DNA from 3 places in the Micromonospora sp. NPDC047753 genome. Region 3 is predicted to be linked to each of the others. Evidence: riboswitches for the same ligand, from Rfam matches in the RefSeq annotation. Region 3 holds a riboswitch; each other region holds the start of a gene.
What was found. Region 3 has a riboswitch for cyclic di-AMP ahead of ABZ749_RS16290 (C39 family peptidase). Riboswitches for the same ligand answer to the same signal wherever they lie in the genome.
Positions count from the first base shown of each region.

Region 1: another riboswitch for cyclic di-AMP. It lies ahead of ABZ749_RS08495 (hypothetical protein); the one in region 3 lies ahead of ABZ749_RS16290 (C39 family peptidase).
Region 2: another riboswitch for cyclic di-AMP. It lies ahead of ABZ749_RS02100 (hypothetical protein); the one in region 3 lies ahead of ABZ749_RS16290 (C39 family peptidase).

Region 1 covers NZ_JBEYSL010000065.1:6,955-12,156, reverse strand. The annotation lists gene ABZ749_RS08505 (heavy metal translocating P-type ATPase) at 1-1,137, opposite strand, end outside; gene ABZ749_RS08500 (YibE/F family protein) at 1,554-2,924, shown strand; cyclic di-AMP (ydaO/yuaA leader) riboswitch at 3,091-3,221, shown strand; gene ABZ749_RS08495 (hypothetical protein) at 3,226-4,245, shown strand; gene ABZ749_RS08490 (carbonic anhydrase) at 4,302-5,021, opposite strand.
Region 2 covers NZ_JBEYSL010000011.1:8,771-13,972, forward strand. The annotation lists gene ABZ749_RS02090 (SRPBCC family protein) at 1-305, shown strand, start outside; gene ABZ749_RS02095 (hypothetical protein) at 485-985, opposite strand; gene ABZ749_RS02100 (hypothetical protein) at 1,126-2,139, opposite strand; cyclic di-AMP (ydaO/yuaA leader) riboswitch at 2,196-2,327, opposite strand; gene ABZ749_RS02105 (cation diffusion facilitator family transporter) at 2,446-3,363, opposite strand; gene ABZ749_RS02110 (AAA family ATPase) at 3,470-5,202, opposite strand, start outside.
Region 3 covers NZ_JBEYSL010000166.1:4,985-10,186, reverse strand. The annotation lists gene ABZ749_RS16300 (hypothetical protein) at 1-361, shown strand, start outside; gene ABZ749_RS16295 (hypothetical protein) at 495-1,265, shown strand; cyclic di-AMP (ydaO/yuaA leader) riboswitch at 1,550-1,690, shown strand; gene ABZ749_RS16290 (C39 family peptidase) at 1,922-2,770, shown strand; gene ABZ749_RS16285 (alpha/beta fold hydrolase) at 2,894-3,640, shown strand; gene ABZ749_RS16280 (CDP-glycerol glycerophosphotransferase family protein) at 3,645-5,202, opposite strand, start outside.

The DNA of each region.
Region 1 (5,202 bases), on a different contig from region 3:
TATCGCCCGGGCCAACGGATGTTCGCTCTCCGACTCGACGCCGGCCGCGATCCGCAGCACCTCGCTCCGCTCGACGCCGGACGCCGTCGCCAGGTCGGTCACCCCGTGCTCGCCCCGGGTCAGCGTGCCGGTCTTGTCGAAGAGCACCGCGCCGACGGTCCGCATCCGCTCCAGGGCCAACCGGTCCTTGACCAGAATCCCGGACCGTGCGGCGAGCGCGGTGGAGAGCGCGACGACCAGCGGGATGGCGAGACCCAGCGCGTGCGGGCAGGCGATCACCAGGACGGTGACCGCACGGACCACCGCCTCGTCGGGCTGACCGAGCGCGGTCCAGACCAGCACGGTCAGCACGGCGGTGCCGGTGGCCAGGTAGAACAGCGCGGCGGCGAACCGGTCGGCCAACAGTTGGGCCCGTCCACCGGAAGCCTGGGCCTGCGCGACCATCCGCTGGATGCCGGCGAGGGCGGTCTGCTCACCCAACGCCTCGACGCGCACCCGGATCGCCGAGTCGGTGGCGACGGTGCCGGCCACCACCCGGTCGCCAGTCGACCGGGCGACCGGCCGCGACTCCCCGGTGATCATCGACTCGTCCAGCTCGGTGCCGCCCTCGACGACACGGCCGTCCGCCGGCACCCGACCCCCCGGCCGGACCAGCACCACGTCGTCGATCCGCAGACCGGTCACCGGCACGGCCTCGACCCGCCCGTCCGCCGCCACCCGTTCGGCCTCGTCCGGCAACAGCGCGGCCAGCGCCGCCAGCGCTCCCCGGGCCTGTCCGATGGCTTTCATCTCCTGCCAGTGCCCGAGCAGCATGATGGTGACCAGCGCGGCCAACTCCCACCAGAAGTCCAGGTCGAAGACGCCGACGCTGGTCGCCAGGGACGCGGCGTACGCGACGGTGATCGCCATCGCGACCAGCAGCATCATCCCGGGCACCCGGTCCCGGACCTCCCGGACCGCACCGACCAGGAACGGCCAACCGCCCCACCAGAACACCACCGAGCCGAGCACCGGGCCCACCCAGCCCCGACCGGGGACGACGTCCCCGGTCAGGCCCAGCCGGCCCGACACGAGATGACTCGTCAGCACCACCGGGACGGTCAACACCAGGCAGACCCAGAACCGGCGGCGGAACATCGCCGGATCGTGTCCGGCGTGCTTGTCGTGCCCGGAATGCTTGTCGTGCGGCACGGGTTCGGCGCGTCGCGGTCGGTCGGGGTGGGGCGGTGACGGAGCGGGCATGGCTCCAACATGCCGCCCCGGAGACCGCCGCGCGAGCGGTTCGGCCGCCCGACACTCCGCCACGACCTGCAACCCCCGGAGGGGCTGGCTAGCATCTCCCACGATGGCCCTCCGAATGCCGCTGCACAGTCGGGCACCGGCGCCGCCACGTCGTGGCGGTGCCCCCGGCCGACCGGGCCGAGCACTGACCGTCCGTGATCAAGCGGTCGTCAGGCAGCGATCCGCCCCGCCGTCCGCCGCGTTTCCACCGCAACGGTGAACCGCCCGGCCCGCTGACCCGTATTCCGCACCGGACCGTTGGGAGTCTCACCTTGGCCGCCGACCACACTCACCCCGCTCCGTCCGCCCCGCCTCGGGTGCGACGGATCCTCGTCGTGACTGTGGTACCCCTCTTCGTCGCCACCGTGCTGGCCGCGGTGCTGCTCTGGCCGCGCGGCGGGTCGCCGCAGACCGATGGTGGTGCAGACGTGCCGCGCTACCCCGGCACTGTCACCCGGGTGGTGAGCGAGCCGTGCCCGCCGGCGCCGTCGGTCCCCGAGGGCACACCGAGGGTCGGCGATGGGCGGTGCGGCACCGTCGACGTGCGGGTGGACGACGGGCCGACCGCCGGCCAGCAGGTACGGGCTCCGGTGCCCGACGGGCCCGGCGCACCCCGGGTCGAGGTCGGCGACGAGGTCGTCCTGGTCGAACTGGCCGATCCGATCGATCCCACCGTCAGCAACTGGAACATCGCCGAGCATCAACGCGGCACCCCGATGGTGTGGCTGGCGGTGGTCTTCGCGGCCGCGATCGTCGCGTTCGGTCGGTGGCGAGGTCTGGCAGCGCTCGCCGGGCTGGCCGCCAGCTTCGCCATCCTGCTCACCTTCGTGCTGCCGGGCATCAGCGCGGGCAGGTCACCGCTGCTGGTGGCGGTGGTCGGCGCGGCCCTGATCATGTTCGTGGTGCTCTATCTGACCCACGGGGTCACCGCACAGACGTCGGTCGCGGTGCTCGGCACCCTGGGCAGCCTGGTGCTGACCGGCGTGCTCGCCACGATCGCCACGGCCGCGACCCACCTCACCGGCTTCGGCAGCGAGGACGCCACCACCCTGTCGATGTTCCAGGGCGACGTGGACCTGCACGGTCTGCTGCTCGCCGGCATCATCATCGGTTCGCTCGGGGTGCTCGACGACGTGACGGTCACCCAGGCGGCCACCGTCACCGAACTGGCGAACGCCAACCCCGGGCTGACCCGGTTGCAGCTGTACCGTGCCGCCACCCGGGTCGGCCGCGCGCACATCGCCTCCACTGTCAACACCATCGTGCTGGCGTACGCGGGCGCGTCACTGCCCCTGCTGCTCCTGCTCACCGCCGACTCGCGGCCGATCGGGCAGATCCTCACCAGTGAGTTCCTCGCGCAGGAGATCGTCCGCAGCGCGGTCGCCACCCTCGGCCTGATCGCCGCCGTGCCGCTGACCACCGGGCTGGCCGCTGTGGTGACCGCGGCCGGGGGTACCTATGCCACGGCTCCCTCCGACGCTCCCGCGCCCCGGCCCCAGCCGGACCGCAGCGAGGCACTGGCCGCACTCAGCTCACCGCGAACGGCCGGCTCCGACGAGCCGGACCGGACGCGGACCGCACCCCCATCCGAGGCCACCGACCGGTGGCCGGAGTCGAACAGGAGCACGGATACGGCATGGTGACACTCCTCAGCGTGACCAGATCGGGCATCCACCCTGAGAACCGCGTCACTGGTCACTCAACGCTATGGCGAAATGACGCTTTTGGTCGGCATCCAGGCATAGCTCAGCCGGTCGACTCTCGGGTAACCTCGCTGCCGGTTACCGATGAAGGCGCGAAGCGGCGCCTGCGGTGCCACCGCCCAATCGCCAACCGGCGAGCCGGGGACCCAGGTACCTGGGGTGAATCCGCGTCAGCGGTAGGGGCCACTTCCGCCCCGAACCCGTCAGCTAACCCGGTCGGCGGTCGACGGAAGGGAACATTGTGACGGCACCCCTACGCCGCTGGTTGACACCCGTGGTGGCCGTGATCGCCGCACTGACCGTGTTCGCCGGGCCGTTCCCGGCGCACGCCGCCCCGACGAACCCCACACCGTCCGGGCACGAGGAGGACGGCGAGCCCAAGCTGCTCAACGACGTCATCGAGCAGGCCAACCGTGACTATTCCGCCGCGAAGTCCAAGCTGGACAAGTCCAAGAAGCGGCAGAGCGAGTTGGCGGCGGAGGTCAACCGCGCCAAGGCCGAACTGGACGCGTTGGCCCCGCAGGTCGGGCAGATCGCCGCCCAGGCGTACCGGACCGGCCGGATCGGCGCGGTCGCGATGCTGCTGGAGAGCGACGCGCCCGACTCGTTCGTCCAGCGCGCCGGGCTGCTCGACGAGATCAACATGGTCAACGAGAAGAAGCTCTCCGAGGTCAACGAGGTGAAGGCCCGCGCCGAGCAGGCCAAGCTGGCCCTCGACACCGAGGTACGCGAGCAGCAGAAGCAGACCGCCCTGATGGCGAAGCGCAAGAGCGAGGCCGACAAGGCGCTCTCCCTCGTCGGCGGCAAGGGTTTCACCGGCGGCCTGGTGGATGCCACCTCCAAGGTCGCGAAGATCGGCCCGGGTCGCACGGCCGACGGCGACTGGAAGCCCCAGTCGTGCAGCGAGAAAGACCCCACCACGTCCGGCTGCGTCACGCCGCGCACGCTGCACGCGTACAAGGAGGTCAAGGCGGCCGGCTTCAACCGGTTCGTCGGCTGCTACCGCCCCGGCGGGCCGTGGGAGCACCCGAAGGGCCGCGCCTGCGACTGGTCGCTACAGAAGAGCGGGTTCTCCCCGTGGCACAACAACGACACCCGGACGTACGGCAACAACGTCGCCGCGTTCCTCATCCGAAACGCCGACCGGCTCGGCATCTACTACGTGATCTGGAACCGGCAGATCTGGTTCCCGGCCACCGGCTGGAGTTCGTACAGCGGGCCGTCGAACCACACCGACCACGTTCACATGTCGCTGCTCTGACCCGCCCGATCCCCGTCGAGGGCCGTTCCGCGTGACGCGGAGCGGCCCTCGTCGCGTCAGACGGTGGCAGGCGCGGCCGGGTCGGTCGATTCGGCCGGGGTCGCGAAGCCGGCCGGCACGGCGGCCACCTGGCGTACCGCTCCGGCTGCCAGCCGGTAGGACACGCCCACCACCGCGCACCGCCCCCGCGCCACCTCGTCGGCCAGCACGGGCGACTGCCCGAGCAGCGTCTCGACGGTCTGTGCGATGTGGATGTCGACGATGCCGTCGATGTCGTCCACGCCCTCGTCCGCGGCCCGGCGCAGGCTGGGCAGCACGGCGTCGACCACGGCGCGCAGATGGCCACTCGGCGCGGTGCCGGTCGCGGCGGACTCCCGGGCGGCCTGCACCGCACCGCAGGAGTCGTGACCGAGCACCACCACCAGCGGGGTGCCGAGCACTGTCACCGCGTACTCGACGCTGCCGAGCACCTCGGGGCCGGCGGTGTGCCCGGCGGTGCGAACCACGAACAGGTCGCCCAGGCCCCGGTCGAAGATGATCTCGGCAGCCAGCCGCGAGTCGGAGCAGCCGACGATCACCGCGAACGGGTGTTGCCCGTCGGCCACCGCGGCCCGGTGCCCGGCATCCTGGTTGGGGTGGCGTGGGGCACCATCGACGAAGCGCCGGTTGCCGGCGACCAGTTCGGCGTACGCCCGGGTCGGCTCACTGAGCGCGGTGGCCCCGTCGGTGGTCCGCTGCGGACCCGGCTGACCGCCGGAGCTCCCGGTATGACTCATCCCGCACCTCGTCTCGACGCATCTGACCTGGTCAAACCGGCTCTCCGCCGGCCGGGCGGCGGGCGCTGGCTCGTGCTCCACCGTCACACGCACCGTAAGATGCGTCAAGGTATGCGTGATTTAGATTTCATACGTTGACTCCGGCCACACCCTGGGCAACCTTCCCGGGGCGGGGCGGACC
Region 2 (5,202 bases), on a different contig from region 3:
ACGACCGGTTGGCGGCCGGTCCGCTGCGCTTCCGGACCACCTACCACGCGGACGTGCTGATCAGCGAGGCCGACGAGATCGTCATGGTGGCCCGCCAGTGGCCGGCCACCACGGTGCGAAACCACACTCGACTACGCGCCGAGCCGGACGGCCTGACCCGCGTCGACGTCGAGATCACCCTGACCGCGCCGAGGCCCCTGTTCCGCTACGCGTTCCGCCAGGCCCAGGCCGCTCACCTCGCCCTGGCCACCCGGCTGGGCGCCGCCCTGGACCGCACCACCAACACCCCGCCCCCCAACCCCTGACCCACCCCGCCCCGTGGCCGACCCCGTGCGGCGCCCCTCGGCGCGCCGATCTTGCACTTTCGGCTGTCGATATCAGTGGGATGAAGCCATATGTCGGCGCAGCAAGTGCAAGATCGCGGGCGCGTAGGGCGGGCGCGTAGGGCGGGCGCGTCGGGCGGGCTGGGCGGGGTGTGGGGGCGTTAGATCGGGGTTGGCGTGCTGTTGCGGGTCGGGCGGGTGGTGGGACGTCGGCCCCACGGCTTGTAGGTGGAGAGCACTGTCGCGATGACCATCAGGCTGGTCGACACCGCCGGCGCGATGACCAGGTCAGCGCGATCGCGGGCGGGCAGGGCGGCGCCGACCGCTCCGGCGTGACGCAGATTCGGGGTGAGCAGGAACAGCACCAGCCCGACCATCACCGTGGTGAGCACGAGCTTGACCAGCACCCAGCGGTGGCGCAGCAGGCCCCATGGGGTGAGCAGCGAGCTGGCGACTCCGATCAGCCAGACCAGGACGCTCAGCGGCGCGAACAGCACCGTGCCGACCAGGGCCGTGACCGGATAGACCACCGCCGGGTCGGCGCCCCGCTGCACGGCGACGCCGAGGGTGAGCAGCACCAGGTCGGCACCGAGCCAGCCGAGCGAGGTGACGAGGTGCAGGGTGAGCAGCGCCTTGCGGGTGGTGGGTCGGATCCGAGGCATACCGCGATGCTGCCCGCCGGCCACGGCCGGGTCGTCCGACGAGCGACGACATCAGGGGTACGCCCGGTGACGTAGCCCGGCCCCGGACGCACGTGATGCCTGTGAGCCATCAGCGGCTCACAGGCATCACGACGCGTGGGTCAGTAGACCGACAGGTGTACGTGGTTGGTGTGGTCGCTGGACGGGTCGCCGCCCGCCCCGCTGTACGACTTCCACCCGCTGCTGGGCAGCCAGATCTGCCTGTACCAGATCACGTAGAGCACGGCGAGCCGGTCCGCGTTGCGGATGAAGTACGCGGCCAGGTTGTTGCCGTACGTCTTGTCGCCGCCGGTGGCGTCGCCGCCGAAGCCGTTCTTCTGCGCCGCGAAGTCGCAGGCCCGGCCCTTCGGGTGTTCACCCGAGCCGCTGGGGCGGTGGCACGAGACGTACCGGGTGAATCCCGCGGCCTTGGCCTGGTTGAGCGCGTGCAGGGTGCGCGGGGTGATGCAGCCGTTGGCCGGCGTGGGGTCGTTGACGCTGCACGACTCGGAGGGCCAGGAGCCGTCGGAGTTGCGTGGTGCGGCCTTCGCGTTGGCGCTGGAGGTGCCGCGGTTGGAGCCGGCGTCGGCGGTGGTCTGCGGCTTGGGCGTGGTGGCCACGGTCAGGGCCCGTTCGGCCTGCTCCTTGCGCTTGGCCATCACCGCGACCTGCTTGCGCTGTTCGTTGATCTCGCCGTCCAGGGCGACCCGGGTGCGGTTGGCCTTGTCCTTGGTGTCCAGCAGGTCGCGCAGCACCCGGTCCTCGTTGGCCGCCACCGCGTCCAGCGCGGCCGCCCGGTCCATGAAGCCTTCCGGGGTGTTGCTGTTGAGCAGCGCCGACACCGCACCGAGCCGGCCGGTGCGGTAGGCGACCTCGGCGATCTCGCCGACCTTGCCGTTGCGCTGGTCGATCTCGACCTCGATGGTCTTCAACTGGGTGCCGAGCTGCTTCTGTCGTTGCACTGAGGTGTCCAGGGCGCGCTTCGCGTCCAGGTAGCCCTTGCTGGCCGCATCGAGCTGGGCCCGCAACGCCGGGGTGCCGCCCTCCTCGTCGGAGTCGGGTGCGGCGGCCCGCAGGCCGGTCGGGGGTGCGGCCGAGGCGGTGCCGGCCGGAAGCGCGACGCCGAGGGCGAACATCGCGACGATCAGGGCCGCCAGTCGGGCGGCGGGTGGTCGTGCTGGTGCCACTGCGCATGTCCTTCCGTCAGCCGCCGACCGGGTTAGCTGACGGGTTCGGGACGGAAGATCCCTACCGCTGACGCGGATACACCCCAGGAACATGGTTCCCCGGTTCGCCCAGTTGGGCGATTAGGCGGCGACCGCCACCGGCGCCGGGAGGGCGCCGCCTGGTGACGGCCGGGACCGAGCCTACCGGTGCGGGTGGGGCCGCTGCAGCCGATGTGACGGACGGTGCGTGCGTCACCACGGAAGTCTACGAATCGGTCACCATTCGATGGAGCCGCAGGCTCCAGAAGCGGCGCCGGGCTCGATCTGCAAGGTCGCGTGTTCGATGCGGAAGTCGTCGTGCAGGGCCGCACGTGCCGCGGTGAGGACCGCGCCGACCTCCGCGCCCGGTGCCATGGTCAGGTGGGCGGAGGCCACCTCCATGCCCGAGGTGAGCGTCCAGACGTGCAGGTCGTGCACCTCGACGACACCGGGGACGGCGGCGAGCCGGTCGTGCACGGCGGTCACCTGGAGGTGCTCCGGGGCGGCCTGCACCAGGATGCGGATGGCGGCGCGGGCCAGCCGCCAGGTGCGCGGCAGGATGAACACGCCGATGGCGACCGCGACCAGAGGGTCGGCCCACCACCAGTCCGTGACGGTGATGAGCAGCGCCGCGCCGATGACGCCGACCGAGCCGAGCAGGTCACCGAGCACCTCGAGGTAGGCGCCCTGGAGGTTGATGCTCTCCTTGGCTCCGGCGCGCAGCAGCGCGAACGCGGCGATGTTCGCGAGCAGGCCGAGCACGGCCACCACGAGCATCGGGCCGGCGATGACCTCATGCGGGTCACCGAAGCGGCGGATCGCCTCGACCACCACGTAGATCGCGACGCCGGAGAGCAGGACGGCGTTGGCCAGCGCGGCGAGCACCTCGAGCCGGTAGAGCCCGAAGGTGCGCTGCGGGTCGACGGTGGCCCGCCGGGTCGCCGTGATGGCGGCGAGCGCCATCCCGATGCCGAGCACGTCGGTGAACATGTGCCCGGCGTCGGAGAGCAGGGCGAGCGAGCCGGTGTGCAGTGCGACCACCGCTTCGACCAGCATCAGGGTGGCGAGCAACCCGAAGGCCGCCCAGAGCCGACCTCGGTGCTGGTGTGCGGCATTGGCGACGGACCCATGGTGGTGGTCATGACCTGCGCCCACGAGAACCACCTTCCGCCGCTGGTCGGGACCCGGTCAAATGTATGTTCACATCGCTATGTATGCAAGTGTACGGGCAGGGCGTTCCGCCGGCGGCAGTCCGCACACGTCAGCCGGTCGGGTCGATGGTGGTGAGACGCTGGGTGGCCCGGGAGAGCGCCACATACAGGGTGCGCACCCCGGCGCCCGGATCCGCCCGGATCTCGCTCGGGGCGACCAGCACCACCCCGTCGTACTCCATGCCCTTGGCCTCCAGGCTGGTCACCACCTGCAACCTGGGCGCGCCGAGCGCGCCCAGCCAACCGGCGACCTCGTCCCGGCGGGGGACCGGCGTGATCACCCCGACCGTGCCCTCCACCTCGGCCAGCAGGCCGGCGGCGGCCTCCACGGTCGCGGTCTCCAAGCCCGTCGCGGGCACCACCAGCTCCACCGGCTCGACCCCGGTGGAGCGGACGGCGGTCGGCAGCGGCAGGTCCGGGTAGAGCCGCCGGATCTCCGCCGCCGCCACCGCGAAGATCTCCGCCGAGTTGCGGTAGTTGGTGGTGAGCGTGAAGTCGTGTCGCTTACGCCGGCCCAGCGCCTGGTCGCGGGCCCGGGTCAGCTCCTCCGGGTCGCCGGTCCACGCGGTCTGCGCGGGGTCGCCCACCACGGTCCAGGAGGCCAGTCGGCCGCGTCGACCGATCATCCGCCACTGCATCGGTGAGACGTCCTGTGCCTCGTCCACCACCACGTGCGCGTAGTCCCGGTAGTCCTCCGGGCGCTCCCGGGCCGCCGCGCGGGCGGCCCGTTGCCGTTCACCGAGGGTGCTCAGCTCACGGACGCCGCCGGCGAGCTGGAACGGGTCGCGTCGCGCGCGGGCCGGCTGCGCGGGCTTGCCGAGCAGCGCGTCCAACTCGTCCAGCAGTGCCACGTCGGCGATGGTCAGCCCGGCCGAGTCCAGGTTCCGGTACGCGGCGTTGAGCAGCCGGATCTCCGCCGAGGAGAGGATCCCCCCGGCGTACCGGCGCAGCCGGTCCGGCTGCGCCAGCCAGCCGAGCACGTGCCGGGGGTGCAGCCGAGGCCACCACGCCTTGAGGAACTCCCGGAACTCCGACCGCTCGGCGATCTCCGCCTCGAAGGCCGGTTGCTCCGGCAGCCGACCGCTGCTCAGCTCACGGGCCTGCGCCCAGAGCGCGGCGAACACCCCGTCGAAACCGGCCCGGCGCACCTCGTTGCGCCGTGCCCCGCGTTGCAGCGCACGGTCCCGGACCCGGTCCAGCGCGACCCGGTCCAACCGCAGCAGCGTGCCCCGGTAGAGCAGCCGCAGCTCACCCGGGCCGCCCGGCACCGCGTCGCGGGCCGCCCGCTCCAGCACCCGACGCATCCGCAGCGAGCCCTTCACCGCCGCCACCTCGGGCGGGTCGGGGCGGGTGGCCGTCATCCCCGGGAAGAGGGTGCCCAGCGAGTGCAGGGTCGCGGTGTCCTCACCGAGCGACGGCAGTACGGAGCCGATGTACTCGACGAACACCGACGACGGGCCGACCACCAGGATGCCGCCGCCGGCGTAGCGGCTGCGGTCGGAGTAGAGCAGGAACGCGGCCCGGTGCAGGGCGACAGCGGTCTTGCCGGTGCCGGGGCCGCCCGCGACGATCGTCACCCCGGAGCCGGGCGAGCGGATCGCCTCGTCCTGCTCCCGCTGGATGGTCGCCACGATGTCCCGCATGCCCCGGCCGGTGGCCTTGGACAGGGTGGCCAGCAACGCGCCGTCACCGACGACCGTCATCCCCTCGGGGGCGGCGGTCGGGTCCAGCAACTCGTCCTCGATCCGGGTCACCCGCTCGGCGCGGGACTGGATCGTGCGCC
Region 3 (5,202 bases):
GTCGACGCCCGGCACGGGGCCCACGTCGAGCGTGGTGCCGACCACTGTCGCCGGTTCGCTGGCGGCCTCCTGCCGACACGCCGCGCCAACGGGGTCAACCGTCATCAACGCCGGCCGTGCGCAGGGCGACGATGGTGCCGACGCCATCGGGTCGGGGGCACACAGCGCAGCCCGTCCGGCCCCGGCGAAAGCCACCGAGGAGTCGGTCCCGACCTGGTCGGTCGACGCGCCGGTGGCGCTCCCCGGCGATCAGGGCACCATCGCGGCCGGCGTGCCGCCGGCCAGCGCGGCCGAATCTGACCGGCTGCTCCTCGCCGACCGTGCGAGCGGTCGGGCTTCCCGGGCCCCACCCGGGCGCTGAGCCACCGGGACGACCGTCCCGCCGCCGCGCCCTGTCGACCCACCCGCTCCCTGACCCGCCGACCCGTAGCCCGCCGTGGCCCGCTGGTCGGCGCGGCTTTCCATCGCACTGCTCTCTCCCCGAGGTGCCGACCATGGAGACCGTCGTCTTCTACCAGTTCGTGACCGAGGTGCCGCGGGCCGCCGCCATCTGGTCGACGCTGTTCCTGCTGACGCTGGGCCTGCTCACCGTGCTGGCCGCCCGCCCCGAACGGGCCCGGCCGACTGGCGACCCGGTCCCGGCCGGGCCCACTGCCCAGGAGTTGGCCGCCGCCGAGGCCGTCGACAGGCGCCGCTACGCCGAGGAGGTGGCCGTTGCCGCGGCCCGCGCGGCCACCACGGCCAAGCGGCGGCGTGCCGCCTGGCTGGCCGCTCAGGAACAGCTGGAGCAGGCCTGGATCGGGTACGACGAGGCGGACGCCGCCGCGCGTCGCTTCGCTGGCGCGGGGGCACTGCCCACCCCGCAGACCCCGCACACCCCCGCCGAGTACGCCGCCCGGGAACGTTATCTGCACCGGGCGGCGATGGCGGCGTACTGGCGGGGCGACCTGACCATGGCGCAGCTCGGCGACGTGTTCGGGCACCGGCGCGGCTGGGATCCCCGGCGACACCCGGTCGAGCAGGAGGTGCTGATCAGCCGGGTGATCCGGGATGCGCGGTCGACCGACTACCAGGTGGCCGCCGATCGTGAGCGGGTCGCCTGGCGCGACGCGGAGTTGGCCGCCGAGTCGGCCCGTGCCCTCGCCGAGGAGGCGTACGCGGCGGCGGCCCGGCTCCGCCCGACCCCGGTCCCCGCCCGCCGCACGGTCGCCGGGGCGTTGCGTCCCGCCGTCGTGGCACTGTGGCGCCCGGCCCGGGTGGGTTGAGCCCAATCCGTTATGTGAGGCCGGTCACCCAATCGCAAAATCGGACGTCCGGCGCGATCGACGGGATTGTTCCCGCGATTGTGGCCGCGTTCTTTGCGGCCTGTCCGGTTGTCGCCCGTAGGCGTCGCCGTAACTGGTTGTCCCATCGAGTCACATCATCGGCATTACGCGCAGAAATTGTGGCGCCAATTGGGGTTTACGCAGGTGAACCTGGCTTGGCAGGGCGTTGAGACGCCAGTAGTGTCGTCCCGTCCGGTGCGGTAACCGATCGCAAGACGCGACGCCGCATCGACCCGCTTAATCGTGATCAACGAACCGGGGACCCACCAGTAAGTCCGGGGTGAATCCGCGAGCCACGGCCCGCGGTAGGGCGTCTTCCCGCCCGAATCCGTCAGCTAACCCGGTAGGCGGTGTCGGAAGGAGTCCCATCCTCGTGCAGCACCTTTCCACCCCTCGGTTGTTCCCTCGCCTCCACGGCGCGGCGGTGCACCCGCTCATTCGTCGCGTGACGGTGAGCTGACCCCCGGGTCATCGCCTTTCCCGCCCGGCCGATCCGGGCGTTCCCCTGAGCGGTTCACACCCGCGGACCACGGTCCGCGCGCTGGCGCCTGCCCGGATACCGGTCCGGCCCCGGTGTGCCGCTCTCCCCCCGATCCGTGGAGGACCCCGTGAAGCACACCCTGCAGCGCCAGCTCCGTCGCCTCGCCACCGAGCGCCCGTACCAGATCGTCGCCGCCTCCGCCGCAGCCCTCGCGATCGCCACCACCACCGGCGCCCTGCTCACCACTGCCGACGACGCCCCGGCCGGCCAGCGCACCGCGACCACCGTCGCCGAGATGCGCAGCGACGTCGCCGCCTCCCGCGGTGAGGCTCGGGACGCGTCCCCCTCGGCCAGCGCCGCGCCGACCACGGCCGCCCCGGCCACCAGCGCCGCGTCGCCCGCCGCCAAGGCCAAGAGCAACCCCGACCTCACCCGTAAGCCGACGCCGCCGAAGCCCCCCGCGACGAAGGTGCTCGACTACGACTACGAGGCGCAGAACACCTACTACAACTGCGGCCCGGCGGCCACCCGGAACGCGCTCAGCGCCGCCGGCATCGACCGCACCCAGGAGGAGCTCGGCGCCGAGCTGGGCACCACCGAGATGGGAACCAACTCGGCCGAGGACACCACCCGGGTGCTCAACGCCGAGGTGAAGGGCTCCCCGTACCGGACCCGGATGTTCCCCGGTGCGCCCAGCCCGGCCCAGATGGACCGGCTCCAGGCCGACGTGGTGAAGGCCGTCACCGACGGCCGGGGCGTGGTGGCCAACGTCGTCGGGGACGCCGTCGACACCAACGGCGGGTGGCACTCCTACGGCGGTGGGCACTACATCGCCGTGGTGGGCTACAAGGACAACGGTCGCACCGTGCGGATCGCCGACTCGGCGAACCCGGCCGACCCGTCGTACTGGATCACCACGATCGACCTGGCCAACTGGATCACCAGCCGGGGCTACTCCGCCTGACCCGGGCACCCTGACCGCCGCGGGCGCCGTCTCCCACAAGGGGCCGGCGCCCGCGGCGTTTGTCCGCCCGGCCCGCCATCGACGGCCCTCGTACCCGACCGTGAACCGTGGGAGACTGCGGCCGTGGTGGATGAAACGGGTGGTCACACCGGCCGCGGGCCGGTCCTGCTGCTGCTGCACGGCATGGGAACGACCGGGGACGTGTGGTTGCCCTGGGCCCCGTACCTTGAGCAGCACTGGCCCGGGCGGTGGCTGGCACCGGACCTCGCCGGCCACGGCTGGGCGTCGCCGCTGCCCTCGTACTCCTTCGCGGGCTTCGCTCAGCAGATCGCGCGGGCCCTCGTCCCCGACGACCGGCTGGTCGTGCTCGGGCATTCGCTGGGTGGGGTGGTCGGCCTGGCGCTGGCCGCCCGCGACGCCGGAACGCCGGTGGACGCCGTGGTCGGGCTGGGCATCAAGGCACTCTGGTCACCCGCCGAGCTGACCCGCGCCGCCGAGGTCGCCGTCCGACCGGTGAGCTGGTTCGCCACCCGCACCGAGGCGGCTCGCCGCTACCTGCGGGTCGCCGGGCTCACCGGTCTGGTCCCGCCGGACCACCCGGTGGTGGAAGCCGGGCTGCGCCAGGTCGACGGCCGGTGGCGCCTCGCCATGGACCCGGCCGCCTTCGCCGTCGGCGAGCCCGATCTGGCCGCGCTGCTGGCGGCGACCGACGTGCCGGTGGTGCTGGCGCGCGGGGAGAACGACCCGATGGTCACCGACGAACAGCTCAAGGAGTACGGCGTACCGGTCGCCACGCTGCCCGGTCTCGGACACAACGCGCACGTGGAGGACCCGGCGGCGGTGCTGGCGCTGCTGGACCCGTACCGCTGAGCGGCTATGCCGGTGCGGTCGCGGTGAGCGTCTCGGCCGGCGCCAGCTCCCGGCGGGCGGCGGCCAGGAACGCCTCGGCGTACGACTCGGCCGGGAAGTCACCCAGGTAGCGGCGGCGGGTGGCCCAGCGGGCCTCGGCCAGCGGGTCGGTGTCCAGCAGGGCGGTCAGCACCTCGTCCACGTTGGACATGTCCCGACGCAGCACGTAACCCGACCCGGCCAGCGGGAACCGCTCCACGAACCGGTCGCCCTCGTCGCCCATGTCGGTGACCGCGTACGGCTTGCCGGAGTAGAGGAAGTCCGAGATCACTCCGGACACGTCGGAGACCAGCGCGTCGGCGGAGTTGACGCACTCGGTCAGGCTCAGCTCCCGAGCCGCCGCGCCGACCATGTGCTGACGGCCGGTGCGGGCCCGGTCAGCGACGAGCAGTTCGGTCAGGCGGCCCAGTTGCCGGGCCGAGGCCGGGTTCTGCGTGGTGTACGGGTGGGCTCGCAGGATCACCGTCGCGCCGCGTTCCAACAGTCGGCGCAGCAGGCCTTCGGCCACCGGTAGCGAGCAGTAGTCGGCGTCGGCGTGGTGCCCGGTCCAGGTCGGCGTGTAGAGCACCGTCGGGTGCGCCAACCCTCGTGCGGGCTCCGGGCGCACCTCGATCGACTCGACCTGTGGACGACCCACCACGACGAACTTGTCGGCCGGGATCTGCACTCCGGCGCGGGCGTACCTGTCGATCGCCGCCTGCCCGGCCACGAAGATCCGGTCGAAGATCCCCGACACCGGGTTGGCGCTCGGCGCCTTGTCGCTGTCGCCGTGGTGCAGCTGGATGTGGGTGAGCTGGGTGAAGCGGACGCAGTGGCTGTTCTTCGCACCGTGGTTGACGTAGAACGCCGCCCGTAGGCTCGGCACCAACGCCTGGTCCATCGCCGCCAGGGTGGGGCAGTAGACCACCGGCGCGTCGGTGGCCGCCGCGATCGGGGCCAGGAACTCCGGCTCACGCAGCACGACCAGGAACGGTCGGCCGATCCGTTCCAGGTACGGCAGCCACATGGTGACCTGGTATTCCGAGCCGGGAGGCGCGGAGAAGTAGAGCAGGAACTCCGGCTGGTGCCGGCGCAGCGCGGCGGCCACCGACCCGCCACCTGCGCGTGGCCGGAACCGTCGCCGGGCCAGGTCCAGCGCGACCGCACCGGCGCCCGCCCCGACCAGCAGGCTGGCGGCCAGGGCCACACCGGCCGGCAGGGCGAGCGCGGCGGCGAGCGCCAGGGCGGCGAGCAGCCCGAGCAGGGCCGTGCCGAGCCGGTCGGCGATCAGCGGCGTCCAGGCGCGAACCGGCAGGTTGGCCGTCCGGATCTCCAGACCGCCGGCGGTGCGCAGCGGCCCCACCAGCAGCACCAGACCCAGCAGGACCAGCCCGGTGGCGACCAGCGCGAGGTCGAGCCCGTCGTCCAGCCGCCGGGAGTAACCGACCAGGATCGCCGCGGCGATCAACGCGGTCTCCGCCACCAGGTCGGCGCCGGGCCGGATCCGCTGCTCGGCGGCCGAGGCGGCCAGCGCGGCGACTGCC